Regions from separate parts of the Sphingopyxis sp. 22461 genome, predicted to be linked through region 3. Evidence: riboswitches for the same ligand, from Rfam matches in the RefSeq annotation. Region 3 holds a riboswitch; each other region holds the start of a gene.
The links. Region 3 has a riboswitch for cobalamin ahead of metE (5-methyltetrahydropteroyltriglutamate--homocysteine S-methyltransferase). Riboswitches for the same ligand answer to the same signal wherever they lie in the genome.

Region 1 (10,355 bases), on a different contig from region 3:
CTGCCGCAGCTCGGCGCGGGTCCCGACGGCGCGGGGGGCGTCAACGGCTATCTGAGCGTCGCCGACTATGTCGCGATCGTGCAGGCGGCGGCGGCGCGGCAGATCGAGGTGATCCCGTCGATCGACATGCCCGGCCACAGTCGCGCCGCGATCAAGGCGATGGAGGTGCGCCATGCGCGTCTGACCGCCGCGGGCAAGAAGGCCGAGGCCGAGACGTACCGGCTGATCGACCCCGCCGACACCACCGAATATCGCAGCATCCAGCATTACAGCGACAACACGCTCAATGTCTGCTTGCCCGCGGCCTATCGCTTCGTCGACACCGTGGTCGATGCGCTCGCCGCCATGCACCGCCAAGCAGGCGTGCCGCTCAAGACCTTCCACCTCGGCGCCGACGAGACCGCGGGCGCGTGGATCAAATCGCCCGCGTGCAAGGCGATGATCGCCGAAAATGGCGGCGATGCGGGCAAGCTCACTCCGCGCTTCATCGAGCGCGTGAGCAAAAGCCTCGCCGCCAAGGGGCTGGAAGCCGCCGGCTGGAGCGACGGCATGGGGCATACCGAAGCCACCGCGATGCCAAAGAAGGTGCAAACGAACATCTGGGGCGTGCTGCACGCCGGCGCGATCCGCGAGGCGCACGACCAGATGAACCGTGGTTGGGACGCCGTGCTGTCGATCCCCGACCTTGGTTATTTCGACATGCCCTATGCGCCGCACCCCGACGAGAGCGGTTATAACTGGGCCTCGCGCGGCGTCGATCCGTATCAGGTGTTCGGCTTCATGCCGGGCAACCTGCCCGCTAACGCCGCGACGATCCGCAACATCCAGGCCGAGGGCAAGGCGATAGAGGACAAGCCCGTTCTGCAACCGGGCCGTCGCGTCGCGGGACTGCAAGGGCAGCTCTGGAGCGAGACGATCCGTACCGACGCGCAGGTCGATTATATGCTCTTCCCGCGCCTGCTCGCGCTCGCCGAACGCGCGTGGGCGCCGACACCGTGGACCCCGATCTATCAGGCGGGGGCGAGCTATGAATGGGGCGACAAGCGCGTCGACGCTGCGGAGCTCAAGGCGGGCTGGCAGAATTTCGCCGGGCGCACCGCGGCACAGTTCCCGATGCTCGAAAAAATGGGTGTCGCCTATCGCGTCGCGCCGCCGGGCGCGCGGATCGCGAACGGCAAGCTCGAGGCGAACAGCATGTTCCCCGGCACCGCGATCGAATATCGTGTCGAGGGCGGCGCGTGGACGCGCTATGCCGGGCCGGTGGCGGTCAGCGGTGCCGTAGAGCTGCGCAGCCGCTCCGCCGATGGCAAGCGCACCAGCCGGACGGTTCGGGTCGAAGCTGCGCGGTAGGACGGGCCGCGGCGGACCGGGTCAGGCGGCCTTCATCCACACGACGAGCGCAAAGCGCGTCGCGCGCGCAGGCAAGGTACGATGCGGGGTGAAGCGATCGAGGAACAGCACCGTCCCCGCCGGGCATGCGGGCTGAACACGCGGCAGGCCCGCAAGCCGCCATTCGGGGATTTCAAAGCCATCGTCGCCCTCGCTCGCCAACGGTGCGGGCTGGCGCCCCGCCGCAATTTCGAGCCCACCACGCTCGGGTCCGGCATCGCTGAGGGGGATCCATGCGGTCACCATGACTTTGCCGCATCCGGTGCCGTCGTCGCGCGCAACGTCGCTGTGCCAGGCGTGGCGATGCTCGGGAAAACAGGCGATGCTCGCGCGCACGCGCACGATCTTGCCCGACAGCGCGCGGCCGCCGAGCCGCCCGGCGGTTTCGATCAGCCGCGGATCGTTCGCGAGTGCCTGAAGCCTCTGCCCGCGATGCGTGTCGGTACACACTGCGACGCGCAGCAAATTCGCGACGCTGCGCTCGTGCGCGTACACGCGGTCGATCCGTTCGCTCGGCGGGGCGTCGGGGCAGCTTTGTTCGAAGGGCAGGTACAGCGCGCGTGAGACGCGGTCGATATGTTCGGCGATATCCGTTTGCGCCGCGCCGACGAATTCGGGATCGAACAGCGGCACCGCCGCATATCCCTGCTCGGCGAACAGCGTTTCGGCACTCATCGGGCGCGGCCGAACAAGGTGATCGTTGGCCACTCGCCGCCCGTCTCGACCTCTGCATCGATGCCATAGACCGCGCGCAGCCGCTCAGCGGTCAGCACCTCGCCAGGCGTCCCGTCGGCAACGATCCGGCCTTCGTCGATCAGCAGCAGCCGGTCGCAATAGCGCGCCGCGAGCGTCAGGTCGTGGAGCACCGCGATCACCAGCGCGCCGCCCGCCGCCTCGGCGCGCAGCATGTCCATCACGTCGATCTGATGTCCCGGGTCGAGGCTCGCGAGCGGTTCGTCGGCGATCAGCGCCGGCGCTTCGACCGCGAGCGCCCGCGCGAACAGCACGCGGGCGCGCTCGCCGCCCGACAATTCGGTCGCGATTCGGTCGCGCAGGTCGAGCACGTCGGCGCGCGCCATCGCGCGCTCGATCGCGGCGGTGTCGGCATCGGCGATCCGCGACATCGGCGCGAGATGCGGCAGCCGCCCCAGCCCGACAAGCCGCTCGACCGTCAGCGGCCAGTGCAGCGTCTGCCCCTGCGGCACATAGGCGATCCGCCGCGCAAGCTCTGCGCGCGGCATCGCCGCGGCATCGACGCCGTCGACGCGCACCGTCCCGCTCGCCGGCACCAGCGCGAGCATCGCGCGCGCGAGCGTCGACTTGCCCGCGCCATTGGGGCCGACGATCCCGGTCAGCGTGCCGGGCCCGAATTCGGCACTGACGTCGTGGACGACGGCGCGGCGGCCGAGCGTGACGCCGACATGGTCGAGGACCAGGCTCACCATAGCCGTCGCTCCCGCATGAGATGGACAAGGAAGACCGGGACGCCGAGGAACGCGGTGACGACGCCGAGCTTGAGCTCGTTCGTCGTCGGGATGATCCTGACGCCGAGGTCGGCGAGCGTCAGCAGCGCCGCGCCGCCGATTGCCGAGGGCAGCAAGATCGCCGAGGGGCTGCGGTCGGTGAGCGGGCGGATGAGATGCGGTACGATCAGCCCGACAAAACCGATCGCCCCCGTTACGGCCACCGCGCCGCCGACCCCGATCGCGGTGCCGATCAGCAGCCGGAGCCGCGTGCGCCGCAGGTCCGTCCCGAGCGCCTGCGCCGCATCTTCCCCGAGCGTCAGCGCATCGAGCGCGCGCCCGTTCCACAGCAGCATCGCGGTGCCGATCGCGATGCACGGCAGCGCGATCCATACATGGTCGAACGACCGGTTCTCGAGGCTGCCGAGCAGCCACGTCATGATCTCCATCGCAGCGAACGGGTTCGGCGACAGGTTCAACGCCAAGCTGGTCCCCGCCACCGCCAGCGTTCCCACCGCGATGCCAGCGAGGATCAACGTCAGCGGGCTTTCGGCCTTGCCCGAAAGGATGAAGAGCAAAGCGAGCGAGAGGAGCGCGCCTCCCGTGGCGAGCAATGGCAGCACGATCGGATGGATGTCGGCCAGCCCGAAATAGATCGCGGCGACACCACCAAGCGCTGCCGCGTTCGACGTGCCGAGCACCGACGGCTCGGCGAGCGGATTGCGCAGATAGCCTTGCAATGCCGCGCCCGCGAGCCCGAGCATCGCGCCAACGGCAATCGCGAGCAACGTGCGCGGTAGGCGGAGATCGAACAGGATGACGCTCGCGACCTTGTCGCCGTCGCCGGTCGCGGCCGCCAGCAGGCGCGTGACCGACAGGTCGACCGCGCCGAACAGCAGCGATGCGACCGCCGACACCAATGCCAGCGCCGCCAACGCGGCGATCAGCGACCAGCGGGGGAGGGCGAAGCGGGTCATGAACGGCCCCCATCGATGCCCGCGATCTGCGCCGCCATGCTGCGCGCCGCTTGCGAGTAGGCGGGGCTGCTGCACACCGTCCACGCCTGCGGGACGCTGATGCGCGGAATGTCCTTGAGCGCCGGATGATGCAGCATTTCACTCCCCTGGTCAGTCACCTTGTCGGTCGCGCTTTCGACGATCAGGAAGTCGGGCTCGGCCGCGACCATCTCCTCGAGGCTGAGCTGCGAGAGCGGCGGCTTGCCGAGCTTGCCCGCGAGGTTGACGAGGCCGACGCGCGTCATCAGCTCGTCGATCAGCGTGCCCGTCCCGGTCATATAACCGCGCCGCTGGTAATAGGCGGCGACGCGGCCCTTCCCCGGCTTCGGCAGGCCCGCCAGCTCACGCTCCATCTGCGCGATCAGCGCCGTGCCGCGCTCGGGATGGCCGACCGCCGCCGCGGTTTCGCGGATCGAGGTGTAGATTTCATCGAGGGTGTTCGCGGTGGCGAGGTCGAGCAGCGGATAGGTGTGCTTCGGCAGCGCGCGGAGCGCTGCGCTGCGGCTCGCCGGCATGCCGATGATCAGGTCGGGTTCGATCGCGAGAATCTGTTCGGCCGAATTGCTGAGCAGCGGTATCCCGCGCGCCTTCGCCGCCTCGCCCGACATTTCGCGGTCGGTCGCATTTTTTGTCAGCCCCGCGATCTGCTTTCGATCTGCGAGCGCAAGCACAAGCTGGTCGGCACAGAGGTTGATCGACACGATGCGCTGCGGAATCGCGGGTGCTTTCGCGGGCGGGTTGGGGGAGGCTGCCCACAACAGGCCCGCGCCGCCCGACAGCGCCGCGAGCGTCAACAGGCCGCGCCGCCGCATCAGAACTCGATCCCCCGCTGCGCCTTCACATTCTGTTCGCGGAACGGATGTTTCACCTGCGCCATTTCGGTCACCAGGTCGGCGGCGTCGATCAGCTCCTGCGGCGCATTGCGGCCGGTGATGATGACATGCGTCATATGCGGCTTGGCGGCGAGCGCTTCGAGAACCTCATCGACCGGCAGATAGTCGTAACGCAGCACGATATTGAGCTCGTCGGCGATGACCATCGCATAGCTTGGGTCGGCGATCATCCGCTTGACCTCGTCCCACGCTTCGCGCGCCACCGCGATGTCGCGCGTGCGGTCCTGCGTGTCCCAGGTGAAGCCTTCGCCCATCGGCTTGAACTCGATCAGGTCCGGGAAGCGGTCGAATACCGCTTTCTCGCCCGTCGCCATCGCGCCCTTCACGAACTGGATGACGCCGACCTTCATGCCGTGGCCGATCGCGCGCACCGCCATGCCAAGTGCGGCCGACGTCTTGCCCTTACCGGGGCCGGTGTGGACGATGATCAGGCCCTTTTCGACGGTTTTCGTCGCGACCTTCTTCGCCTGCGCGGCCTGGATTTTCTTCATCTTCGCCGTGTGTTCGGCGTCGGTACGCGTTTTCATGGGAAGACCCCCCGCACGCCGGCAACGAAGGCGGAGCCTGCCGATGCGCGGGCGCGATCGACCGGTGCTGGCGTCGCAAGCGGCGTAATGCCTGCGCCTCCGGCACCGAAGCGGCTCCAGCCGCTTGGTCGTCGCTCGACGGATGTCTCCGTGCCGCGGCCTTTCCCTGGGCCAGGGCATTGAGCGACCCACGCCGGCAGGTCTCCTGGCTCGCGGGTCAGGGCTTGATGCACGCCTTCCCAGGGTGGCCCCAGTGGCTGATCCGAAAGTTTCGGACCGGTGCATCGCGCTCGCCGCTTACAGTTGCAGGGACAGCCTCGGTTTCGGGGGTTCAGGACGAACCCCGTTACCGCGTTCCCATTTTAAGCCCTCTCGGGCACCGACGCGATCATGCGCGGGGCAAGCCCCGCCCGCGCAGCCCATAAAGGAGCCGCGCTTTTTCGCAATGCCTATTGCCGTTCGACGATCATCGCCGCGCCCACCCCATCGCGCCGAGGCTGCTTACCCTGTTCGCGCTGCCGACGCTCTATGCGCGTTATGGAAGGCCGCGCGTCTAGGGCAACAACCTGCCTTCGTCGCGCCGCGGCATCGGCGCGACGAAGCGCAGCACGAGCGCCGAGAGGATCAGCCAGCCGGCCGAAATCAGGATCGCGGCCGGTAGTGACGCCAGATCGGCGATCAGCCCGAGCGCATAGGCGCCGAGCGCCATCGCGCCGAAGGTTACTGCCTGATAGATCGACAGGCAGCGGCCGAGGATTTCCTCGGGCGAACGGAGCTGCATCGCGACGTTGAGCGTCGTCAGCGTCGACACCCACGCCCCGCCCGCGACGAAGGCGGCAACGATGACCCATGGAAGGCTTGTCGTGAGCGCGACCGGCAGCATCGCGGCGGCAAAGATCAGCGAGGCGGCGGTCACCACCCGGTCGCTGCCCCAGCGGTGCCGCGCCGAACTCACCAGCAGCGCACCGAAGATCGACCCCGCGCCGAAGGCGGCAAGGCATAGGCCATAGATGACCTCGGTCCCGTGCAGCCGGTCGCGGACGAGCGACGGCAGCAGCGCCTGAAACCCCGCGGCGCCAAAGCCGAACGCGAAGCCGCGGATCAGCACGCGGCGTACCGGGTCCGAATGCGCGCAGAAACTTATGCCCGCGGCGATCGCGGTCAGCATCGAAGTGCGGCGCCGCGGCGTGGTTTCGGGATGCCAGCGCAGCAGCACGACGATCAGCACGATATAGCTGATCGCATTGAGCCCAAAGGCGGCGGCCGTGCCGACAATCGAGATCAGCAGGCCGCCGAGCGCCGGGCCGACGCTGCGCGCAAGGTTGTACGCGATGGTGTTGAGCGCGATCGCCTGCGGCAGGTCCCTCGGCCCGACCTGCAGCCGCACCGACGCCTGCCACGCCGGGCCGTTGAGCGCGGTCCCGCATCCGACGGCGAGGGTGAAGAAGAGCAGGCTTAGCGGCGTGATCGCGTCGAGATAGGTCGTCAGCGTCAGCGCCGCCGAGACGATGAGCATCCCCGTTTGCGCCGCGAGCATCACGCGCCGCCGGTCGAAATTGTCCGCGATCGCGCCCGCGAAGATACCGAGCAGCAGGATCGGGATTGTGGCGCCCGCCTGTACCAGCGCGATCAGCAGGTGCGATTGGGTGAGTTCGGTCATCAGCCACGCCGCTGCGACCGACTGGATCATCGACCCCATGTTCGACGCGAGGTTCGCGATCCAGATCGCGCGAAACGCCTGGTAGCGGAACGGCGCGAGCGCGGAGGGCGGGGGTGGCGTGTCGGGACTCACGTATCTGCGCCTAACCCCGCTTGGCCCCCGCGACAAGTCGCCGGCCTAGATCGAGGGTCCGCTATCGTCCTGATACTGGCGCCGAAGTTCGACCAGCTTCCGCTTCATTGTAGCGATCGGCGCCTTCATCGCCGGGTCGTCGAAGCGGTTGTGCATTTCGCCGGGGTCGGTCTTCAGATCATAGAATTCCCAGGCATCGATGTCGGCGCCGTAAAAGCGCACGAGTTTGTAGCGCTCGCCGCGCACGCCATAATGCGCGCGAACCGAATGGAAGCCCGGATATTCGTAATAATGATAATAGACGTCCTTGCGCCAGTCGGCGGGTGGACGGGCGGCGAAAAGTGCGCGCATCGACCGGCCCTGGATGGTGCCCGGACCCTTCACCCCGGCAAAATCGAGGAAGGTCGGCGCATAGTCGATATTCTGAATCGGCGCCGCAACGCGAGTGCCCGCACGGATATGCCCGGGATATTGGATTAGGAACGGCGTCCGCATCGATTCTTCATAGATGAAGCGCTTGTCGAACCAGCCATGTTCGCCGAGGTAAAAGCCCTGATCCGATGTGTAGACGACGATCGTATTTCGCTCGAGGCCGCTGTCCTTCAGATAGTCGAGCACCGCGCCGACGCCCTCGTCGACCGCGGCGACGGTGCCGAAATATTGCTGCATGTAGCGCTGATATTTCCAGCGCGCCATGTCCTGTCCCGCGAGCTTCGCCGCGTTCATCCGGTCGTTGTCGGCCTGCATCAGCGCGTCCCATTCGGCCTGCTGCTTGTGCGTCATGCGGTCGAACGCGCCGGGCCACCGGTTGTAGCGAAGCTGTGCCGATCCCGCCGCGACCGTCATCTTGAGGTCGTGGCCTTCGTACATGTCGCGATAGATATTCATTTCCTGCGCCGCGGCCGCGCGGCGTCCGGCATAATTGTCGAAATAATTGGCCGGGACGGGGAAGGTTAACCCCTGATACTTCTGCACATGGCGCAGCGCGGGCATGAAATTGCGGTGCGGTGCCTTGTGATGGATCAGGATCGCGAAGGGCTTCGACTTGTCGCGGCCGTTCTTCAGCCAGTCGAGGCTGTACTGCGTGATAAGGTCGGTCGCATAGCCTTCGACGACGCTGCGCCCCTTCGGCGTGATGATGTCGGGGTTATAATATTCGCCCTGGTCGTCGAGCACCTTCCAATCGTCGAAGCCGATGCCCGCGGGCGAATGGTTGATGTGCCATTTGCCGAACATCGCGGTGGTGTAACCCGCCTGCGACAGCGCGCGGGGCCAGACCCAGACATCATTGTCGAACTTGTTGCCATTCTGCTTGAAGCCGTGCGCGTTGCTCTGGCGGCCGGTGAGCAAGGTTGCGCGGCTGGGGCCGCAGAGCGAATTGCCGACGAAGCTGTTCGTGAAGATCGCGCCGTTTCGCGCGATCCGGTCGATATTCGGCGTCGGCGCGAGCTTCGACACCGGCGACCCATAAGCCGAGATCGCCTGATAGGCATGATCGTCCGACATGATGTAGACGATGTTCGGCCGCTCGGGCCCCTGCGCGCGCGCCGGTGCGGTGAAGACCAGCGGCGCGGCGGCAAGGGCGATCAGGTTGCGGACACGCATCGGCGTCATCCTATTCGGACAGCTCGAAACTGGCCTCCGACCCTTCGGCCGACGACGGACCGACCCACAGCTTGAACTGGCCGGGCTCGCTGCCCCAGCTCATGTCCTGGCGCGTGAAGGCGAGGTCGGCGTCGGTCAGGGTGAAGCGGATCGTGCGCTTCTCGCCCTTCTTGAGCATCACCTTCTCGAAGCCCTTGAGCTCCTTCACCGGCCGCGTCACCGACCCGACGAGGTCGCGGACGTACAGCTGCACGACCTCCTCGCCATCACGCGCGCCGCTGTTGGTCACGGTGACGCTCACGGTCAGCTTCTCACCCGGGCGGATTTTCGCCTTGTCGAGCGTCACCGGCGAGTAGGCGAAGCTCGTGTAGCTGAGGCCGTAACCGAACGGATAAAGCGGGGTGTTCGGCGTATCGAGATAGCGCGAGACATATTTGGCGTTCGGATCCTCGGGCTTGATCGGCCGCCCGGTATTTTTCATGTCGTAATGGATCGGCACCTGCCCGACATTGCGCGGGAAGGTCACGGGCAGCTTGGCCGACGGGTTGTAATCGCCATATAGAACGTCGGCGATCGCATGGCCGCCCATCGTGCCCGGATACCAGGCCTCGAGGATCGCATCGACATTGGCGTCGGCCCATTCGATGCTGTTCGGGCGCCCGCTCATCAACACGAGGATGATCGGCTTTCCGGTCTTTTTCAGCTCTTCGAGCAGCGCCTGCTGGTTGCCGGGCAGTTCGAGCGAGGTGCGGCTCGCCGCTTCGCCCGTCATGTTCCAATGCTCGCCCATCGCCGCGATGATGACGTCGGATTTCTGCGCGAGCGCGATCGCCTCGGCAAAGCCGTCGTTCTTGCCCGCGTCGGCGAACTGATAGCCGGCACCCCGGGCATAGGCGACCGTCGTGCCCTTGGGCGCGCGCGCCTGCATCCCCTCGAGCAATGTCACCGGCCGCTCCTTGCGATCACCCGCGGCGGACCAGCTGCCGATCATGTCGTCCTTGCTGTTGCCGAGCGGGCCGATCACCGCGATCGACTTTGCTGTCGCGGCGAGGGGCAGGGCATTGTCCTTGTTCTTCAGCAGCACGATCGACTTGCGCGCGACGTCGCGCGCCGCCTCGAGGAAGTCGGGGCGATAAATGGTCGCCTTTTCGCGCGCTTCGTCCGAGTAGCGATAGGGATCCTCGAACAGGCCGAGGCGATATTTCATTTCGAGGATCGCTTTCACCGCCTCGTCGACGCGTTTCACGTCGACCTTGCCCTCGGCGACCGACTTGGCGAGGTGATCCATGAACACCGCGCCCTGCAAGTCCATGTCGACCCCGGCGTTGATCGCCTGTTCGCCCGCTTGTTTCAGGTCGCGCGAATAGCCGTGCGGGACCATTTCGTTGATCGACGTGTAATCGGTTACGATGAATCCCTTGAAGCCCCATTTCTTGCGCAGCACGTCGGTGAGCAAATAGTGGCTGCCCGACGCCGGGACGCCGTCATATTCGTTGAACGAGGTCATGAAGGTCGCGGCGCCGGCGTCGGCGGCGGCCTTGAAGGGCGGCAGATAGATGTCGCGCAGCGTGCGTTCGGAGATGTCGACGGTGTGGTAATCGCGGCCGGCCTGCGCCGCGCCATAGGCGGCGAAATGCTTGGCGGTTGCGAGCACGGTGTCGACACGCTTC
Region 2 (10,355 bases), on a different contig from region 3:
TCGACGAGCGTGTCGCGGTCGGCAGGCACCTCGCCGTGAAACTCGCGGACGAGGATTTCGCTGAGTGCGATGACATTCTTCGCCTTGCCGTTGAACAGTCCGATCGTCTTGATGTGCTGCTTCAGCCCCTCTTCGCCGAGGTCGATCATTTGCTGCGGGGTCTTTACCTCCTGAAAGAGCCGCCGCGTCGCCTTGTTCACCCCGACGTCGGTCGCCTGCGCCGACAGCACAACCGCGACGAGCAGCTGATAGGTGTTGCCGAACTCCAGCTCGGTCTCGGGGCTCGGGTTGAGTTCGGCGAGCCGCCGGTAGAATTCGAAGATATCGGCCTTTTTCATCGGATCAGTTAAGCCCGAGCACCTGCGGCATCGTGTAGCGGTCGGGCTTCTGCTGGAGCAGCCACAGCGCCGCGCGCACCGCGCCGCGCGCGAAGATCATGCGGTTTTCGGCGCGGTGCGAGAGGGTGATCATCTCCTCGGGGCCCGCGAAGATCACGTCATGGTCGCCCGCAACCGTCCCGCCGCGCAAGGACGCGAAGCCGATCTTGCCATGACCGCGCGCGCCCGTAAGCCCGTCGCGGCCGCGTTCGGAGCAGGTGTCGAGATTGATCCCGCGCCCTTGCGCCGCCGCCTGCCCGAGCAGCAGCGCGGTGCCGCTCGGTGCGTCGACCTTCATCCGGTGGTGCATCTCGACCACCTCGATATCCCAGTCGGCGCCGAGCCGCGTCGCGGCCTCGCGCACCAGATGCGCGAGCAGCGTGACGCCGAGCGAGGTGTTGCCGGTCTGGAGCACCGCGATATCCTTTGCGGCATCGTCGATCAGATAATGATGGCGTTCCTCGAGCCCCGTCGTCCCGATGACGATCGGCGTTTTTGCCGCAACGCAGGCGTCGAGCGTCGCCTCGAGCGCCGCGGGTGACGAGAAATCGACAAGAACGTCGGCGTCGCTGGCGAGCCTCAGAACATTGCCGCCCCGGTCGACGCCACAACTGCGCTGCCCCGCTTCGGAGATCGCGGCGGCGAGCGCGACGCCCATCCGCCCTTCGCTGCCGATAATGCCGATGCTGGTCATATGCCGTCCCCTAAATTGCCGCTCCCTTTAGCCGCTCGTGTCGAGCGAAGTCGAGATACCCATCAAAATGACGTAATGCCGATGGGCATCTCGACTTCGCTCGATGCGAGCGGATAGAGAGGAGTTATGCGTGACATCCAGAATATCGTCATCCTGACCGGCGCCGGCGTTTCGGCCGAAAGCGGCATCGACACCTTCCGCGACAGCGGCGGCCTCTGGGAACAGCATCGCGTCGAGGATGTCGCGACCCCCGAAGCCTTTGCGCGCGATCCCGACCTTGTCCTGCGCTTCTACGATATGCGGCGCGAGGCGATCCAGACCAAGGCGCCGAACGCCGCGCATGAAGCGCTCGCGCGGCTCGACGCCGCTTGGCCGGGCGAACTGCTGATCGTCACGCAGAATGTCGACGACCTGCACGAGCGCGCAGGCGCGAAACGGCTGATCCATATGCACGGCGAGCATCTCAATGCCTGGTGTACCGCATGCGACGCGCGAGTGCCGTGGACGGGGCCGTTGCTCGACCGGCCAGCGTGCAGCGCGTGCGGCATCGTCGGCACCCTGCGCCCCGACATCGTCTGGTTCGGCGAGATGCCGTACCGGATGGAGGACATTTACCACGCCCTGAACCGCGCCGACCTGTTTGTTTCAATCGGCACGTCGGGCGCGGTCTATCCCGCCGCGGGCTTCGTGCGCGAGGCGCGCGCGTCGGGCGCGCGGACGCTCGAGCTCAATATGGAGCCGAGCCAGGGCAGCTACTGGTTCAACGAGGCGCGGCAGGGTCCGGCGACGCGGCTGGTGCCCGAGTGGGTGGCGGAGATGTTGAAGGAATAACGTCGCCCCTGCGAAGGCAGGGGCCGCCGTGGGCATAGCGCTGAATCTCTCGCGGCCCCTGCCTTCGCAGGGGCGACGGTAGGTTTCTACCGCCGCGCCACGAAGAAATCTCTGAGCAGCGCCGCCGCTTCATCTTCGCCGATGCCGTCATAAATCTCGGGCCGGTGGTGGATCGTCGGCTGCGCGAAAGTGCGCGGACCGTGGACGACCGCGCCGCCCTTCGGATCGTCGGCGCCATAATAGAGCCGCGCGATTCGCGCGTGGGCGATCGCGCCGGCGCACATCGCGCACGGCTCGAGCGTCACATAGAGGTCGCAGCCGTCGAGCCGCTCGTTGCCGAGCTTGGACGCTGCAATGCGAATCGCGACGATTTCGGCATGCGCGGTCGGGTCGTGCGATTCGCGCGGGCGGTTGTGGCCCTCGGCGATAATCGCACCGTCCTTGACGATCACCGCGCCGACGGGCACTTCGCCCCATTCCGCGGCGATGCGGGCGAGATCGAGCGCGCGGCGCATCGGTTCGGGGAGCGGAAACTGGGCCATAAAAGCGGCCTATGCGCTTGACGAATCTCCTGCAAGCCGATAAGCGCGCGCCTTTCCCGGCTCACTCCGGTCCTGTATTCCCCGTTTTGCGGGAAGTGCCCGGACGCCGATCCGAAATTTTTTTGACGAGGACGAAGACCATGTCGCGCATCTGCGAACTGACCGGCAAGGGCCGCCAGGTTGGCCACAATGTGAGCCACGCCAACAACAAGACCAAGCGCACCTTCCTGCCCAACCTGCAGAATGTGACGTTGCTGTCGGACGCGCTCGGCAAGGGTGTGAAGCTGCGCGTGTCGACCCACGGCCTGCGCACGGTCGAGCATAATGGCGGTCTCGACAACTGGCTGCTGAAGGCCGGCGAAGACCAGCTGTCGACTTCGGCGCGCAAGGTGAAGAAGGAAGTCGCAAAGAAGCTGGCCGAAAAGGCCGCTTAAGCGCTTTCGAATCGCTAAAAGCAATCAGGCCGCCGGATCACCGCGCGGCCTTTTTGCTGTCCGGCCTCTTTTTCGACGGCAGGCCCACCAGTTCAAATTGCAGCAGCAGACTGCGTTGCCAGACATTGAAATTATTGTCGGCAACGAGCCACAGCCAGGTCCGCCCCTGCTCGACCGAAATCGCCGCGCCTTCATAATTTTCGGCGAGCGCCGCCGGGACGCGGCCGATCGTCCGTGATCGCACGACAGCGTCCTTCTTTATGTCCGCGGGGTCGACGACAGCGACGATCGTCGTGAAAACGGGGTCGAAGCCGAGCCGCCGGTGCACGATCAGGATGCGCCCGTCGGGCAGCGCCGCGGCAGCGCTGACCAGCCCGCGCCCCGCCGAATCATAAAAGAAGCGAATCGGCGCGGGACCGGGCGCGGCCGGATCGCCGGTGTAGATCAACGCCTCGCGCCCGCGCGGATCGTCGTTGGCGTCTTCCAGAAAGACCACCGTCCGGCCGTCCGGCAGCCGCGTCATCGCCTCAGGCCCGCGATTCCTGGGCCAGCGCGCCGGTTCGGGCAGCTTGCGTCGCGACTCGATTGCCGAAAGACCGGCATCGAGTCGCCAGATTTCGTTGATCCCCTCGAGCGCGATCCAGCTCTTGCCGCTTTCGGGGGCGACAAACATCGCCTCGGCATCGACCATGGATTTGCGTTGCGGCCTGCCGTCGGGCGTCGGCAGCGCGCGAATCCGGACATCCGAAACCGAACCGCGCGCATCGAGCGTCAGGCGCACTCCATAACCATTGTCGCCGATCAGCTGAAACCGGTCCGGCCCCATCCGCGCGAGCGCCGAAAAGCCGCCGAACCGGCTGTGCGGGCTGACGAGATGCCAGCCGCGGACGAACCGCATCGCACCCGAAGCCTCGGGCGCGAAAACCAGCGGACGCGCGGCGGCGCCTTCGGTCATGTCGCCCTTGGGAAAGCGCATGACGGTGCCGGGCACCGGACCGACGGCAAGAAAGATCAGGGCAGCGAAGAGCAAGCGGCGCATCGCCGCGGGTTAGGGCGGCGATACGCGAAAGGGAAGCGGTTCGCCGCAGAAAGCTGAACATCAGCCAACAACCATGTTCAGGCTTCGCTCAATGCGAATCAGGCAAAACCTGTTTCATCGACAAAGCCCAGTCGGGCCAATGACGACGAAGGAGAACGACAATGAAAAAGATGGTGACCCTCTCGATCGCCGCCCTGATGTCCGCCGCGACGCTGGGCATGGCGGCTCCCGCCGCGGCGCAGAACGGTTATTATGACCGCGACGGCTATTCGAGCTATTACAGCGGCTACGACCGCGACGATCGTCGCTACGACCGCTATGACCGCCGCGACTATCGCCGCGACCGCCGCGATTACCGCAACGATCGCCGCTATTACCGTGGTGACCGCCGCAACTATCGCCAGTGCGACAAGGGCACCGGCGGCACCGTGATCGGTGCGATTGCAGGCGGCCTTGCCGGTCATGAAATCGCCGGCCGCGGCGACCGCACGGTCGGCACGATCATCGGCGGCGCTGTCGGCGCCCTCGCCGGCCGCGCGATCGACAAGGGGAATGACGGCTGCCGTTAAGGGCTGTCCCGACCCCCAATAATTTCCTTCCCTCCTCCACCCCGCCCGGCCCCGCGCCGGGCGGGGTTTTCTTTGCGCCCAGCAGGCCGGGGAGGAGGCCTTGCCATAATGGCCGGGAAAGCCTAGGTTTGCTGCCAAGTGCACGCCTGCGGTCTTGCGGGCGCGTGAGCAGAACAGGTTACGATAGCCATGCGGCAAATGGCAGCGCCATCAGGGCGACCGCCGCGGCCAGGCCCGGCGGTAAAAGGACGAAACAAGGCGGGTGGCGAATCGCGTCCGATGCCGATCACGCGGCCGCGCAGCTATGCCGCGATCGACCTTGGCACCAACAATTGCCGGCTTTTGATCGCCCGCCCGCAAAATGGCGAGCTCGTCGTCATCGACGCTTTTTCGCGCATCGTCCGCCTCGGCGAAGGCTTGCACGGCAGCGGCCGCATCAGCGACGCGGCGATGGACCGCACCGTCGCGGCGCTGTCGATCTGCGCCGACAAGCTGCGCCGCCGCCACGTCTCGCTGTCGCGCGCGGTCGCGACGGAAGCGTGCCGCCGCGCGAGCAACGGCGAGGAACTGGCCGAGCGTGTCCGCCGCGAAACGGGCATCGTCCTCGACATCATCTCGGCCGCCGAAGAGGCGCGGCTCGCGGTGCTCGGCTGCCACAATCTGATGGAGCCCGGCGAAGGCCCGGCGCTGATCTTTGACATCGGCGGCGGTTCGACCGAGCTGATGCACGTCGATGTGTCGGACCATGACGTCAAGATCCACGACTGGATCAGCGTGCCGTGGGGCGTTGTCTCGCTGACCGAACATGCGCCGCTTCCCGACGACAGCCTCGCCGGCCGCCAGGCCGCCTATGCGCATATGCGCGAAGTGACGCGCGAAGCTTTTGCCGCCTTTGCCGGGCGCGCCGAACGCTTTGCCGGTCAGAAGCTGCGCCTGCTCGGCACCAGCGGCACCGTGACGACGCTCGCCAGCGTCTTCCTCGACCTGCCGCGATACGACCGGCGCGCGGTCGACGGGCTGGTGGTCCCATCCGATGCGATGCGCGACATCAGCCGCCGCCTTGCCGACGCGAGCATCGCCGATCGTGCCGAAATCGCATGCATCGGCCGCGAGCGCGCCGACCTGGTCGTCGCGGGCTGCGCGATCCTCGAGAGCATCATCGACCTGTGGCCCGCCGTGCGTGTCGGTGTCGCCGACCGCGGCATCCGCGAGGGCATCCTGCGCACGCTGGCGATGCAGGGCCGCGACATCCCCGTCACCCGCCGCGAGTATCGCAAATGAGCGGTGCCGGCGGAAAGGGTGGCAGCGGCCGCGGCGGTCTCCATGTGCGCGTCAAAACCGCGCGCAAGCGCAGCGTCTCGTCGACGCGCTGGCTGCAACGCCAGCTCAACGATCCCTATGTGCGCCGCGCGCAGGCCGAGGGCTATCGCTCGCGCGCCGCGTACAAGCTGATCGAGCTCGACGAGAAATTCGGCTTCATCAAGAAATCGCGCGCGGTCGTCGACCTCGGCATCACGCCCGGCGGCTGGTCGCAGGTCGTACGCAAGGCGAACCCGCGCGCGCGTGTCGCCGGGATCGACCTGCTCCACTGCGAGCCGATCGAGGGCGTCGAAATCCTCGAAATGGATTTCATGGACGATGCGGCGCCCGACGCGCTGATCGAAGCGCTCGGCAGCGCCCCCGACCTCGTCATTTCGGACATGGCGGCGAACACTGTCGGCCATCAACAGACTGACCATCTGCGCACGATCGGCCTTGCCGAAACCGCCGCCGATTTCGCGGTGCAGAATCTGCTGCCCGGCGGCGCGTTTGTGGCCAAGGTGTTCGCGGGCGGGGCGGATCACACACTGCTGACTCTACTAAAACGTCACTTCACAACGGTAAAGCACGCCAAACCGCCGGCGAGCCGCAAGGGGTCGCCCGAGCTCTATGTCATCGCCCAAGGCTTCAAGGGCCGGAGCAAGGACGCGGAATAAACAGTGTAATGGCTCGAACCGGGGGAGAATTTTGATGGCCAAGTCGGGGCAGTCGGTCGCGGCTATGACGCTTGCCGCGCTGATGCTGGCATCGTGCGGCGGCGGGGGTGGTTCGAGCACCCCCGGAAGCGGCGGCGCCGTCACGGTCACCCCAACGCCAACCCCCACCCCGACCGCCACTTGCGCGCTGGCGTCGCGCCAGGCTTTTGCGAAAGCGGTGATCGACGAATGGTATCTGTTCCCGAACGACATCGCGAACGTCAGCGCGGCGAGCCATAGCAATGTCGAATCCTATATCGACGCGCTCGTCGCCCCGGCGCGCGCGCTGAACAAGGATCGTTTCTTTACCTACATCACCTCGATCGCCGAGGAGAACGCCTTCTACGCCAGTGGGTCGAGCGCGGGCTTCGGCGTCCGCATGAGCTATGATGCGGCGGGTCAGCGCATCCTCATTGCCGAAGCCTATGAGAGCGCGCCGGCTTTTGCTGCCGGGATCGACCGCGGCACCGCGATCGTCGCCATCGGCACGAACAGCGGAAATTTGCGTAGCGTGGCGAGCATCGTCGCCGCCGAAGGGACCGCGGGCCTCACCAATGCACTCGGCCCGAGCGACCCCGGGGTCAGCCGCGTGCTGCGCATCACCGACGCGGCCGGAACGCGCGACGTCACCGTTGCCAAAGCCGATTATTCGCTCGACCCGGTTTCGGACCGCTATGGCGCAAAGATCATCACCGAGGGCGGCCGCAACTACGGCTATCTTAACCTCCGCACCTTCATCTCGTCGGCGGACGCCCAGTTGAAGGCGGCCTTCGCCGATTTCGGCGCGCGCGGCGTGACCGACATCATCATCGATTTCCGCTACAATGGCGGCGGCCTCGTTTCGACCGCCAATCTGATGGGCGATTTGATGGGCGCGGGCCGCGCCGGGCAGCTGTTTTCGCAGACCCGTTTTCGTCCGAACAAATCCGCAGAGAATGACGAGCACCGCTTTGCGCCGGTAAGCCAGTCGATCGCGCCGACGCGCATCGCCTTTATCGGCACCGCGTCGACCGCGTCGGCGAGCGAACTCGTGATCAATTCGATGCTGCCCTATCTCGGCGCCAATATGACGCTGGTCGGCGGCAACACCTATGGCAAGCCGGTCGGCCAGATCGCGCTCGACAAGGCCGAATGCGACGACCGCATGCGCGTCGTCGCCTTTGCGACGGCCAATTCGGCCGGCGCGGGCGACTATTATGACGGCCTCGCTCCGAAAATCACGAACAGCTGCGCTGCGAGCGACGATCTGACCGTCCCGCTCGGCGACCCGCGCGAGGCGTCGATCCGCGCCGCGATCGGCTTCCTGTCGGGCACCGCTTGTACCACGCGGATCGCCGACGCCAGCGCGGGGGCGGCGGCGCGGAGCCGCAGCGCGCGCGTGCTCGCCGAGCCCGAAATGCTGACCCCCGAGCGGCCGAGCGCGGCGCAGCGCGAACTGCCCGGGCTGTTCTGATCGCCCCCTGCTGCATCGCAGCAATTGACCGCGGCCCGAAAAAGGGGCTAACGGCCGCGGCAAGCGACAGGTTCCCCGGCGACGGGGACTAAGAGGGAACGGGAAAACCCCGGCTGCCCCTGCAACTGTACGCGGCGAGCCATCGGCCACTTGCCATTGGGATTCCGGTCCCGAGAAGGCGGCCGACCGGCGCTGACCCGCAAGCCAGGAGACCTGCCCGTCGCCGTCGTCTTTCGCGCGGACAGGGTGTGCCGGGCGGACGGGGGTGAACCCGCATGACGACAAGCTTGGCCGCGCATGGGCGCGGGCGATGTCGTGTGTCCCCGGGACAACCGCATCGACCGTGTTCGTGAGCGGCATTGTCGAGGGGTTATCCTGTGTTTAAAGTGTTTTTCCGAAGTTCGATCTGCCTCGCCGCCGTTGCGGCATCCTCCGCTGCGTTCGCCGACGAAGCGTCGACCGCGCACGCTGTCGCCGCCGACGGCGACAGCATCATCGTCACCGCGACGCGCGCGCCGCTGACGCTCGACGAAGTGCCGTCGTCGATCGCCGTGCTCGACAAGGAAGCGATCGACCGCGCGCAGGATATCGGCGTCACCGAACTGCTGCTCCGCACGCCCGGCATCAGCATTGCGCGCAACGGCGGCTACGGCACCTCGACCTCGCTGCGCATCCGCGGCGCCGAATCGGAGCACACCGTCGTCGTGATCGATGGGGTGAAGCTCAACGATCCGTCGTCGACCGGCGGCGGCTTCAACTTCGCCAACCTGCTCATCGGCGATATCGACCGGATCGAGGTGCTGCGCGGCCCGCAATCCATCCTGTGGGGCAGCCAGGCGATCGGCGGGGTTGTCAACGTCGTCACCGCCTCGCCCGAAAAATCGCTCGAAGGCAGCTTCGACCTCGAGGCCGGGTCGCGCGAGACCGTCAGCGCGCGCGCGGCGATCGGCGGCCGTACCGGCCCGCTCGCCTGGCGCCTCGGCGGCCAGCGCTTCACCACCGACGGCATTTCGTCGCACGCCAAGGCGTTCGGCGGGGTCGAGCGCGACGGCTATCGCAACACTAATCTTTCGGGCCGCGCCGAACTGGCGCTCGCCGACAATGTCAGCGCCGAGGTCCGCGGCTATTATTCGAGCGGCCGCGTCGAATTCGACGGCTTCAATACCGACAGCAACGACTATGGGCTCAACAAGGAATTCGTCGGCTATGCGGGGCTCAATTTCGACCTCGCGGGCGGACGGTTCCGCAACCGCGTCGCTTTTGCCTATACCGACACCAACCGCGATAATTTCAACCCCGACCGCGCACGCCCGCAGAGCTTCGAGGCCGACGGCCAGAACAAGCGCTGGGAATATCAGGGCAGCTTCGATTTTACCGATCGCATCACCGCGATCTTCGGGGCCGAGAATGAACGCTCGGACTTCCGCAGCCGTTCGCCCTCGGCATCGCTGGCGACCCCGCTTCCGGCGTTCGTGCGCGGCAAGGCCGAACTCACGAGCGCCTATGGTCAATTGAGCATCGAGCCGATCGACGGCCTGACGCTCAACGGCGGCGTCCGCTATGACGATCACGACCGCTACGGCGGGCAAACCTTGTTCGCGGCGGGCGGCGTCTGGCGTCTCGCCACCGGCACCGTGCTGCGCGCCAGCTATGGCGAAGGCTTCAAGGCGCCGTCGCTTTATCAGCTGTTCAGTGAATATGGGAATGTCGGGCTCGATCCCGAAGAAGCGCATGGCTGGGAAGCCGGCATCGAGCAGCATCTGTTCGACCGCAAGCTCGTCGTCGGCGCGAGCTGGTTCGACCGCACGACGACGAACCAGATCATCTTCAACAGCTGCAGCTTTCCGACCTCGACCGATCCGCTCTGCACGGTGCCCGGCAGCAGCCCGGCGACCCCGCGCTTCGGCTATTATCTGAATGTCGCGCGCAGCGAAGCACATGGCGTCGAGGCGGCCGCGGCGCTCACGCTCGGCGGGCTGACGCTCGATGGCAATACCAGCTGGATCGTCGCCGAGGACCGCTCGGAAGGCACCGCCAATTTCGGCAAATGGCTGCCGCGCCGCCCCCGCAACACCGCCAACGCCTCGGCGAGCTATGCCTTCGGCTTCGGGCTCGAACTCGGTGCGGCGGTGCGCTGGTCGGGCAAGAGCTATGACAATGCGAGCAATGCGACGCGGCTCGACGATTATACGCTCGTCGACCTGCGCGCCGAATATGCGCTGTCCGATGCGGTGAAGCTGTTCGCGCGCGCCGAGAATATCTTCGACGAGCAATATATGACGGCGTTCCGCTATGGCTCGCTCGGCCGCAGCATCTACGCCGGCATCCGGGGTCGCTTCTGATGGCCGCGCTGTCGGACCGGAGCGCCTCGGCGCTCTGGGTCTCGCTGCTGACGGCAGCG
Region 3 (10,355 bases):
CTGGGCTTGCTCGCGCTGATGGAAATTCAGGCGTCGCGGCTGACGGCGCGGGCGGGACCCGATGGGCGGTTCGTCCCGCTGACCGAACAGAACCGGGCACGGTGGGACCAGCTGCTCATCCGCCGCGGATTGAATGCGCTCGATCGGGCCGAGGAACTGGGCGGAACGGACGGACCCTATGTATTGCAGGCGGCGCTTGCGGCGTGCCATGCCCGGGCGCGTTCGGCGGAGGCAACCGACTGGCAGCGCATTGCCGGCCTCTACGACCGGCTGGGGCAGGTGATGCCGTCGCCGGTGGTCGAGCTCAATCGGGCGGTCGCGCATAGCATGGCGTTCGGCCCCGAGGCCGGATTGCGGCTGGTCGACGCGATCGCCGATGCGGCGGCGCTGCGCAATTATGCGCCGCTGCCTGCCGCGCGCGGCGATTTCCTGTTCCGCGCCGGGCGGCCGGATGAAGCGAGGGTTCAATTCGAGGCGGCGGCGGCGCTGTCGAGCAACGAGCGCGAACGCGATTTCCTGCTGGCCCGCGCCGCGGCATGCACCGAATGACGTCGGTCCGTATCGAGACGATCGGAACCGAGGCGCAGCCGCTCGTCATCCTCGACGATTTCGCGCCCGATCCCGATGCCTTGCGAAATTTTGCACAGGCGGCCGATTTCGCCCCGGCACTCAACCATTTTCCGGGGGTGCGGGCGGCGTTGCCCGCCGACTATCTCGCGACGCAGCTCCCGATCATTGCGGCCGCCGCCGCTGAAGCGTTCGGAAGGACCGGGCCGGTCACCGTGGTCGATGCGAGCTTTTCGATCGTCTCGACACTGGCGGGCGAACTGACCATCCCGCAGCGCCTGCCGCATATCGACGCTTTCACCGAGGATCGCATCGCACTCGTCCACTATCTGTCGCCTGCTGGCGGCGATGGCACCGCCTTCTTCCGCCACCGCTCGACAGGGTTCGAGACGGTGGATGAAACGCGGCGCGACCTGTTCTTTCGGCACCTCGACATCGAAATGCGCCACGGCGGGGTGCCGCCGCCCGAATATGTCCTGGGCGATACGCCGCTGTTCGAATGCCTCCGCACCGAACCGGCGCGCTATAATCGCGCGCTGCTCTATCGCAGCTGGAACCTCCACAGCGGGGCGATTTCGTCGGACAACCTGCTGGCGGCGGACCCGGGGGCGGGGCGTTTGACGGTCACGGGTTTCCTCTCGATCGGCTAAGTCCGCATCCGCCGCGATTTTGGCACGGCTGCGCGACGGTATCGCGCTGCTGTTCCGGAACAGGACAACGGTCCGTCGCACTTCGGTGTAAGCTGGGCGACGAACGGCTTATGGGCGCCCGCGCCTTCCCACTGAAAACTGGACGATAAACCTGTGTCTTTTCCGATCCGTATCCTGTTCCCTGCCGCGCTCGTAGCGACCGCGATGACGCTGCCCGCTCTTGCGCAAAGCAAGGCGATCACCGGGATCGACGCGCTGCGCGAGTGGAACCTCGTCGTGCTCGGCAACCTTGAATCCTCGTCCGAAGTCGAGGGGCGGACGTTCGTCGGCGGCAATCTTAGCGGCAATTCGTCGAACTATGGCATCCGCGCGACGACCTCGCCGAACGGGCAGCCGGGGCTGACCGTCGTCGGGAATGTCACGGGCAGCCACAAGAATCTGAACAACGGATCGGGCGCCGTGATCGGCGGCAACGTCTCGAGCGGTTTCAACCTCAACGGCCCGAACCAGACGGTGAAGGTCGGCGGGACGATCAGCAACACCAATATCAACCAGAATACGGTGATTTCGAACCTCGACGCGAGCAACCCGGCGTTCGGGCTGGGGTTGCAACAGAACAAGGCCGAATTGAAGAGCAGCATGGGCAGCCTGTCGTTCGAAATGGGCACGCTCAAATCGAACAGCCAGCTGACGGTGCAGGGCAACCGCGGCACCTTTACCGCGCAGCCGAATGCGCAGGGCCTGGCGGTGTTCAACATCACCGCGGCCGACCTCGACAAGATCGGCGAGATCCAGTTCAACCTGAACGGCGCGGACACCGCAATCGTCAACGTCAGCGGCCGGACGATCAACCTCAACGACAATTTCCTTGGCGGCACGAACAACCTCGGCGAACGGGTGATCTGGAATTTCCCCGAGGCCGAGGATCTGAAGCTGACCACCGCATGGGGCGGGTCGGCGCTCGCGCCGCTCGCCGATGCCGAGACGCGCAATTACATTCAGGGGTCGGCGGTGTTCGGCAACCTCAAGCAGAATGGCGAGATGCATATCGGGACGTTCAAGGGCGGTTATGCGACATCGCCGTCGGGCAGCAGTTCAAGCGGCGGCGACAGCTCGACGGGCGGCGGCGCGACCCCGGTTCCCGAACCGGGAATGTTTAGCCTGTTCGGGCTGTGCGTCGGCGGATTGATCCTGTTGCGGCGACGGCGCCCGGCGAAGCGGGACAAGGCTTAGCGCGCTTACTGTCGCTTTCATCCACCGGTGGATGACAGCGCACAAGTCGGGCGATGACGCGTGAGACAATCGCGCCATCGCCCCGACGAGATAGTTACATCGTCGTCGTTTGTGCGGGCGGCAGGCCGGTCGATTTGGCCTGCGCCTTCAGCTCTTCTTTCCGCGCGAGCATCTGTTCGCCGAGGGCGTCGAGGTCGACGTCGGCTGCGCGCGCTTGCTGGAACATATTGTCGTGCTCTTTCTCTTCCTCTTTCACATGATGCTCGATCTCTTCCTTGAGCACGGTGACCTTGGAATCGAAAAATTCGTCGTCGGGACTGGAGGCGACGATCTCGTTGATCAGTATCTTGGCGCCGTCATGCTCGACATAGGCTTCCTTCAGGAGGTCGTCGTCGATCTTCCCCTTGAGCGCGGGGTAGAAAACCTCTTCCTCGATCTGCGCATGGATCTTGAGCTCGGTGCAAATCTGGTCGGCGATGCGGCCCTTTTCCTTGCTGCCGTCGGCCTTTTCGAAGCTTGCGAACAATGCCTCGACCTCGCGGTGGTCCTTGGTCAGGATGTGGGTGGCGTCAGTATCTTCGCGGTTCATTGCAGTCTCCGTTCATTGCCTCCCCCGGAGTGAAGGAGAAACGGGGGGCTGAGACGAAGGTTGCGCGGGAGCGGCTAATATCCCCCCTGCGCGCCGGGCGGGCGGTAGAAGCGATGGCGAGTGACCGCGCCGTCGATGATGTGACCACGCAGACGCAGGCGCATTTCCTCGGCGCCGGCGGGCGTGGTGCAGATGAGGCGGGTGCCGCCCGATTGCAGCGGCTCGATCGCGCTGATGCTAACGCCTTGCGACAGGCAGATTTGCTTCACCTCGGCCTCGGGGAGCGCGAGATTCATCGCGCGGCTCATTCGAAGCCCGGATCGCGCGCCCAGGCACGGATCGCGGTGGCAACCTGTTCGTAGCCGGTGTCGCTGGCGGTTGCGAGCGCGAGCGGGCGTCCGCCGAGCTCGGCGTTCTCGCTATTGAGAAAGGCGATCGCGGGATCGCGTCCGCCCATCGTCAGAAAGGCGAGTTGGCTGATGTCGCCCTGGCGCCGCGCGTCGTCGCGGGGCAGCGGCGCGCGCTTTGGGCGGAAGAAGCTGTTCGACCGCGTCCTGGCGGGGGTAGCAGTCTCCTCGGTGACGGCCGGGTTGGCGAGGCTCGTTTCGGGATTCATGGCGCGCGGCTCCTCCTTGTAAGCGGGAGCGCGCATGTCTCTCAGTCGCGGCGGCCTACGAAAAACGCGTGCCGCGATAGTCTCTATATGGGGGCGCTGTGGGGACATTGTAAGGCGCCGCCGGGGAATGGTTCCCCGGCGGCGCGCTTTGGTCTAGGCGATCTCCCCGGCGAGCGGGCGGACGGCGCGCGGGCGGCGGTCGGGACCGACGGCGACGAAGATAAAGATCGCCTGCGTGACCTTGTTATCGTCGTCGGCGTGACGATCGCGCGCCCAGGCTTCGACCTCGACATGCATCGAGGTGCGGCCGACTTTCACCAATCGCCCGAACACCGAGACCTCGTCGCCGACGAAGACGGGGCGGTGGAAGGACATGCCTTCCACCGAGATCGTCACCGCGCGGCCGCGTGCGTGGCGCGAGGCCACCGACGACGCCGCAAGGTCCATCTGCGCCATCAGCCAGCCGCCGAAAATGTCGCCATAGACATTGGCGTTGGCGGGCATCGCGGTAACGCGGACGGCGGGCTGGCCGGTCGGCATGGCAGGCTCAGTTTGCATTATAGGCGCCCCGGATGCGCATCGCCTGCGCGGCGGCGACCATCGCGATCAGCGCGGGGCGAACCTCGTCCCATTTGCGCGTCTTGAGCCCGCAATCGGGGTTCACCCAGATCTGCGCGGCGGGGACATGTTTGCCGGCGAGGGTCAGGAGGTCGGTCATCTCGCGCTCGACGGGGATGCGCGGGCTGTGGATGTCGTAGACGCCGGGGCCGACTTCGTTCGGATAGGCGTAGGTGGCGAAGGCATCGAGCAGCTCCATCTGCGACCGCGCGGTCTCGATCGAGATGACGTCGGCGTCCATCGCGCCGATCGCGCGGATGATGTCGTTGAACTCCGAATAGCACATATGCGTGTGGATCTGCGTGTCGTCGCGGACGCCGCTTGCGGTGATCCGGAAGCTTTCGACCGCCCAGTCGAGGTAATGCTGCCATTCGCTGCGGCGGAGGGGGAGGCCTTCGCGCAGCGCGGCTTCGTCGATCTGGATGATCGCGGCGCCGGCAGCCTCGAGGTCCTGCACCTCGTCGCGGATCGCGAGCGCGATCTGGCGGCAGCTCGTCTCGCGCGGCTGGTCGTCGCGGACGAAAGACCAGTTGAGGATGGTGACGGGGCCGGTGAGCATGCCCTTCATCGGCCGGTCGGTCTGGTCCTGCGCATAGCGCCACCAGTCGACCGTCATCGCCGCGGGGCGCGCGACGTCGCCGTAGAGGATCGGCGGGCGGACGCAGCGCGAGCCATAGCTTTGCACCCAGCCGGCGCGGGTGAAGGCGAAGCCGGCGAGCTGCTCGCCGAAATATTGCACCATGTCGTTACGTTCGAACTCGCCGTGGACGAGGACGTCGAGGCCGATTTCCTCCTGCCATTTGACCGCGGCGCGCGTTTCGACGCGCAGATAGCGGTCGTAGGCGGCATCGTCGATCTCGCCCTTGATATGCGCGGCGCGCGCCTTGCGGACCTCGGGAGTCTGCGGGAAGCTGCCGATCGTCGTGGTCGGGAAAGCGGGGAGGGCGAGGCGCTTTTGCTGCGCGTCGCGTCGGTCGGCGAAGGGCGAGGCGCGGTTGGTGGCGGACTCGTCGAGCGCGGCGAGGCGGGCGGCGACCGCGGGGTTGTGGATTTTTGGCGAGGTCTGGCGTGCGACCGCGGCGATGCGCGAGGCCGAGAAGGCGGCGAAGCTCGCGTCCTCGCCTTCGTTCAGCGCCTTGGCGAGCGCGGCAAGCTCTTCGATCTTTTGCGCCGCGAAGGCGAGCCACTGCGCGATTTCGGGGTCGAGCGACGTTTCGAGCACGAGGTCGACGGGGACGTGGAGGAGCGAGCAGGACGGGGCGAGGATGAGGTCGCGTTTGCCGGCGAGTTCCTTGAGCCGCCAATAGAGGTCGGGGAGGTTGGCGCGCCAGATGTTGCGGCCGTCGACGACGCCGAGCGAGAGCAGAACGTGCGGCTGGAGCTTCGTCAGGGCGGGTTCGAGCTGGCCCGGCGCGCGGACGAGGTCGAGGTGGAGGCCGTGGACGGGAAGGTCGGCGACGAGACCCAGATTGTCGCCCAGACCACCAAAGTAGGTGGTGAGCATCAGCTTCGGCCCGCGGGTAGCGAGGCGGGCGTAGGCGCGTTCGAAGGCGGTGCGCTGCTCGGCCGAAAGGTCGAGGACGAGGCAGGGTTCGTCGATCTGGACCCACTCGGCGCCGGCCTTGGCGAGGCGGGCGAGGATTTCGGCGTAGGCGTCGAGAAGCTGCGGCAGCAGCGCGAGCGGTTCGACCGCCTTGCCCTTGGCGAGCATCAGATAGCTGACGGGGCCGAGGAGGACGGGGCGCGTTTGATAACCCAGCGCCTTGGCCTCCTCAAATTCGTCGAAGATCTTGGTCGAAGCGATCTTGAACGTCTGACCCGCGGTCAGTTCGGGGACCATGAAATGATAGTTGGTGTCGAACCATTTGGTCATTTCCTGCGCGGTGGTGTCGTGGCTGTGGCCGCAGGCGGACGGCCCCGTTGCATCACCTTGCGCGCCGCGGGCCATGGCGAAATAGAGGTCGGGGTCGACGGTGTCGCCGCTCCAGTCGTAGCGCGGCGGGATCGCGCCGATCAGCGCGCTGGTGTCGAGGACGTGATCGTAGAGCGAGAAGTCGTTCGAGGGCAAAATGTCGGCGCCGAGTGCCTTTTGCCGCGTCCAATTGAGGGCGCGGAGGCCCGATGCGGCGGTCTGCAGTTCGGCGAGCGTGGATTTGCCCGCCCAATAGCTTTCGAGCGCGAATTTGAGCTCGCGGCGAAGGCCGATGCGGGGGAAGCCGAGGGTGGCGACGCTGACAGTCATTTCTTCAAGCACCTTGCAAGGGGCAAGGCGCCGGGCAGACGAGCAGGCACGCGTCTGCGCCCGCAAAGCAAGGGTCGGGCGCAGCCATGCATGCGGCCTGACCGGACACCCCGCCGGAGGACGTATCTGACGAGGCAGGTCTCCTGGCTCACGGATCGACGCGGCGGTCTGGCCTTCCCGGTTCCTTGCGAACCAGTGACACATAGCGACCATCGCTCACCGCTTACAGTTGCGGGGGCAGCGCCGGTTTTGCACCGGCTTCCCGTCTTAGCTCCACGCCGTGCAACGGGCGCGGAGAACCTCGACAGGTTGGAACATAACGAAACGGCAGGCTCTGTCAACACACATATAAAGAATTCTTTATATGACATTTCCGGGGCACGGATCGGGCGGCGCCCCGGCCCGGCGCGCCATGCCATCGTCAAGTCGTTTGTCGATTCGAAATGGCGACCCGTCGAACGGACTGCTGATGATACTGGGCAGTATGACAATGATATGCCGTATATTTTCGAGGTCGTGCGCCGCCCTTCGTGGTGCCGTCCGTATGTCCGTGTGACGCAGGAGACGCATCGCCGACCCAATATTTCGCCCCCGGCGGCGGTCACGGCTGGGCCAGCCGTCGGGACTGCCCCCTTCGTTTCCCCCACCGAAGGCTCTCCCCCAATGAAGCTCCCCCAGCAAAACCCCAGCGGCTCCAACGACGGCGAATGCGACTGTCTGCCGCGTCCAGAAATACAAGCCGACAGGCCCGCGCTGACGACTTTTGTCCTGCGATACCAGGATGCCTGGTTCGGAATGGAAAAGCGCGTCGCGTTCGAGGCCGAAGATGTCGCGGCGGCGCTCGTGATGATGGAGCGCGAGCCGATTGGCGCGTGGGCCGAACTCACGAGCGAGGGCGAACTGATCTGCCGCCGCGGGTATGAGCCGGGCGGCGCGGCCGGCTATTGGGTCGTCGACTGAGGCGCGGGGCGTCAGAAACGCTCGCGGACCATCTCCCCGCTCTTCGCGCACGGCGCCTTCGCGTTGCCGGGGTCGATCGCATACGCCAAACCTCGTCATTCGCGCGAAGAGGATAGGGTTCAACCGCTCGCCGATTTCCGCAGCTTTTCGCTCGCGGGCGCCGGATCGTTCGCGGGCGCGGGGAGGCCGAAGAGGGCGCGGCGGGCGGCTTCGCCGGCGCGGCGCAGCGGTTCGACGAGTTCGGCATGGGCGGCCTCCCACGCTTCTTCCTCGTCCGCGTCGAGCGTGCGTTCATAATCCTCGTCGCCGAACGCGCCTTCCTCGATGCCGATAAAACCGCCCGGCGGCGGGAAGTTGGTGCGCAGCTCGCCGGTTTCCTCGTCGTGCCAGACGGTCATTGCCGCGGCCTCTTCCTCGGGGGTCGGCCCCTCCTCGTCAGCGCTTTCGGGTCCGGCGTCGAAAATGGCGGAAATCTGCGCAACTTCATTCGCGATTGCGGTTCCGCGCCACAGGCTGGCGAGGGGATTGGCGCGGTTGTCGCGCGCGGCGAGCCAGAGCGCGAGGGCGGCCGCCATTCCGTCCTTCTGCCCCTCGGCGTCGGTGTTTTCCGCCCCGGCGGCGCCCGGCGCCACAGCTTCGGCGGCGTCGAAGAGCGCGAGGAAGCCCGGCCAGTCGCCGGCGATGATCTGCGCGAGCATCTCCTCGCCCAGCCATCCTCATTTTTGGGGTGCGCGCGTTTCGACCATCTTGTCGAGCCGCGCGAGCATCGCGAGGCCGAGGCGCGAATCGATGCGGCGGCGCTTGGTGAAGGTGCGGCCCTCCTCGCGCTGGATCTCGGCGGTTTCGTCATAACCCCAGATCGCGCGGTCGAGCAGCTCGTCGACAAGCCGCCCGCGCGCAATCAGCAGCGCCGCGGCGCAGCCGAGCCTGAACGCCGCGCCCTCGGGCCGCTGCTTCAGCTGATAGACGGCGGACGGCGACATGCCGACCTTCGCCGCCGAAATCTTCACCGACCCGTTGGTGGCGAAGGCTTCGAGAAAGTCGCGCTGGAGCCGCGGCGTCCAGTGATAGCTGCCGGGGGCAGGGATGGTGGCGGGGTTATGCGCGGCGTCGTCTATCGATTCGTCCTTTCGGTTAGATAAAACCGATGAAATGAACCATATGGGTGAAATGTAGGAAAGGCTTCTTTTCGCTCTTTGACGGCGCCAAGGTTGAGATGTATCTGCGCCTAATAGTACCGGTGCTGAGACGAAAGCGCGCCGTTATGCTTGTGAGAGGAAGAGCAGAATGGCCGCCAATGTGACCAAGGATCATTTTCTGAAAGCTGCCTTAGAAATAGGGCAGAATGGCGAAAATGATACGTTGCCCTACGATATAGATGCTCAATTCGTGAAAGAAAAATCCGAACAGCTATCGGAAATTTGCTTTGGTTTGTTTGAGCGTTTGGAGAAAGTTCAGCGCGCTCAAGCTGTGTCTATAGTTAACTCATTTAACGTGGGAGCGGAGAGGTTACTCGTTGCTACCGGCTCGCACGGATTTCGGATTACGACAAAGCTCCACCCGTTCTGGAATCTTTATCTGAATGGTTTGGCTTTTGGGATAGCTGAGGCGAACGAGCCGCTTAGATCAAATAGAGTTCATTCGTACCGTCTTGGTAAAGATCCAGCCCAACTGTTTGATCGAGATAGATCATGGCGTGCCTATAAAGAGGCTACGCTAGCCGATAATGCTATGGAGCTTGAGGGAGCGGTGGTCGTTCAAACAGACATATCTAGCTTCTATGATAGGATTTATCACCACAGGCTGGAAAACTCCCTAGATCGGATATTCCCGAACAAAAATATATCAGTTCAAATTGATAGGCTGCTAAATAAGATATCGTCAGGGAGGTCATTCGGCCTTCCTGTCGGGGGCCAGTGCTCTCGTGTACTTGCTGAAGTGATGATGGTTCCGATAGATAATTCTTTATCCGACGCTGGCCTGCATTGGCATAGGTATGTCGATGATTTCACAGTTATTTGTTCGTCTCAGCAAGATGCATATACTGCACTATCGGTCCTCTCGCACGCATTGGCCGATTTCGGCTTGTCTCTCAACAGGACCAAAACCACGATTTTGAGTGCGAAGCATTATAAGGAATATGTGGCCGCTCAGCTTGGAGATGGCGAAAGCACAAGCGTAGCTTTGAGGGAACTCGATCTTCATTTTGATCCTTACTCCGACCACGCGCAGTCGGAGTATGATGAGTTAAAAAAGTCTGTTGAGAATATAGATATCGAGTTCTTGCTGAATCTTGAGAGAGAGAAATCTCAGCCAGACGCATTTGTTCTCGCACAGATCAGCCGTACCCTGAAATTCCAGGACCCCCAGACCGCAGCCAATTTATGCGCAACGCTTTTGGATCCAAAGAATCTCGATTCTTTTCGAGCCTCTTGGTCGAAAATTATGCGTGGCATATATGCAGTTAGAGCGAGCGAGGAGTTTTCAGAGATATTCAAAAATATTGATGATTTGCTAGATATTGTACCTCAGAAGGTGCCTCATCTTCTCTTACCGGAAGGGAATGTTCTTCATTATCTGCGAGCAATTAGATTTGTTAGATCGGATGTCAGGGGGCGCTCGGTCCGAGAAATATATGATAGGACATCTTCTCACACCGTTAAACGTGCTTGCATAGATTGCTGGCGGCATTGGGCAGATAGTGCGAGCTTTCAACGGTTGCGAAACCAGTGGCAGAACTTGGGAAGCTCTGAACAGCGTATGCTTTGGTTGGCAGCTAGCAGATTTGGGGATGAAGGTACGCACGCGCGCAAGCAACTGCAGAGCACGTTGAATACCGCTTGGCGGGTTGGTGTCGAATTTGGCAATGGGCCAACATTC

Region 1: another riboswitch for cobalamin. It lies ahead of cobO (cob(I)yrinic acid a,c-diamide adenosyltransferase); the one in region 3 lies ahead of metE (5-methyltetrahydropteroyltriglutamate--homocysteine S-methyltransferase).
Region 2: another riboswitch for cobalamin. It lies ahead of ACTJI5_RS05635 (TonB-dependent receptor plug domain-containing protein); the one in region 3 lies ahead of metE (5-methyltetrahydropteroyltriglutamate--homocysteine S-methyltransferase).

The regions. Positions count from the first base shown of each region.
Region 1 covers NZ_JBQENY010000013.1:89,716-100,070, reverse strand. Annotated here, with positions in the region: gene ACTJI5_RS20030 (family 20 glycosylhydrolase) at 1-1,350, shown strand, start outside; gene ACTJI5_RS20025 (phytanoyl-CoA dioxygenase family protein) at 1,372-2,064, opposite strand; gene ACTJI5_RS20020 (ABC transporter ATP-binding protein) at 2,061-2,834, opposite strand; gene ACTJI5_RS20015 (FecCD family ABC transporter permease) at 2,828-3,829, opposite strand; gene ACTJI5_RS20010 (ABC transporter substrate-binding protein) at 3,826-4,680, opposite strand; gene cobO (cob(I)yrinic acid a,c-diamide adenosyltransferase) at 4,680-5,288, opposite strand; cobalamin riboswitch at 5,467-5,686, opposite strand; gene ACTJI5_RS20000 (MFS transporter) at 5,842-7,080, opposite strand; gene ACTJI5_RS19995 (sulfatase family protein) at 7,126-8,685, opposite strand; gene bglX (beta-glucosidase BglX) at 8,696-10,355, opposite strand, start outside.
Region 2 covers NZ_JBQENY010000003.1:125,210-135,564, forward strand. Annotated here, with positions in the region: gene nth (endonuclease III) at 1-338, opposite strand, end outside; gene dapB (4-hydroxy-tetrahydrodipicolinate reductase) at 343-1,071, opposite strand; gene ACTJI5_RS05595 (NAD-dependent deacylase) at 1,198-1,902, shown strand; gene tadA (tRNA adenosine(34) deaminase TadA) at 1,989-2,444, opposite strand; gene rpmB (50S ribosomal protein L28) at 2,585-2,878, shown strand; gene ACTJI5_RS05610 (esterase-like activity of phytase family protein) at 2,916-3,917, opposite strand; gene ACTJI5_RS05615 (glycine zipper 2TM domain-containing protein) at 4,079-4,486, shown strand; gene ACTJI5_RS05620 (Ppx/GppA phosphatase family protein) at 4,676-5,767, shown strand; gene ACTJI5_RS05625 (RlmE family RNA methyltransferase) at 5,764-6,462, shown strand; gene ACTJI5_RS05630 (S41 family peptidase) at 6,497-7,954, shown strand; cobalamin riboswitch at 8,006-8,189, shown strand; gene ACTJI5_RS05635 (TonB-dependent receptor plug domain-containing protein) at 8,332-10,296, shown strand; gene ACTJI5_RS05640 (hypothetical protein) at 10,296-10,355, shown strand, end outside.
Region 3 covers NZ_JBQENY010000002.1:463,018-473,372, reverse strand. Annotated here, with positions in the region: gene ACTJI5_RS04910 (RNA polymerase sigma factor) at 1-549, shown strand, start outside; gene ACTJI5_RS04905 (DUF6445 family protein) at 546-1,217, shown strand; gene ACTJI5_RS04900 (choice-of-anchor A family protein) at 1,371-2,450, shown strand; gene ACTJI5_RS04895 (hemerythrin domain-containing protein) at 2,545-3,039, opposite strand; gene ACTJI5_RS04890 (hypothetical protein) at 3,114-3,335, opposite strand; gene ACTJI5_RS04885 (hypothetical protein) at 3,344-3,655, opposite strand; gene ACTJI5_RS04880 (acyl-CoA thioesterase) at 3,809-4,213, opposite strand; gene metE (5-methyltetrahydropteroyltriglutamate--homocysteine S-methyltransferase) at 4,203-6,515, opposite strand; cobalamin riboswitch at 6,632-6,834, opposite strand; gene ACTJI5_RS04870 (hypothetical protein) at 7,179-7,475, shown strand; gene ACTJI5_RS04865 (hypothetical protein) at 7,595-8,173, opposite strand; gene ACTJI5_RS04860 (hypothetical protein) at 8,192-8,485, opposite strand; gene ACTJI5_RS04855 (RNA-directed DNA polymerase) at 8,763-10,355, shown strand, end outside.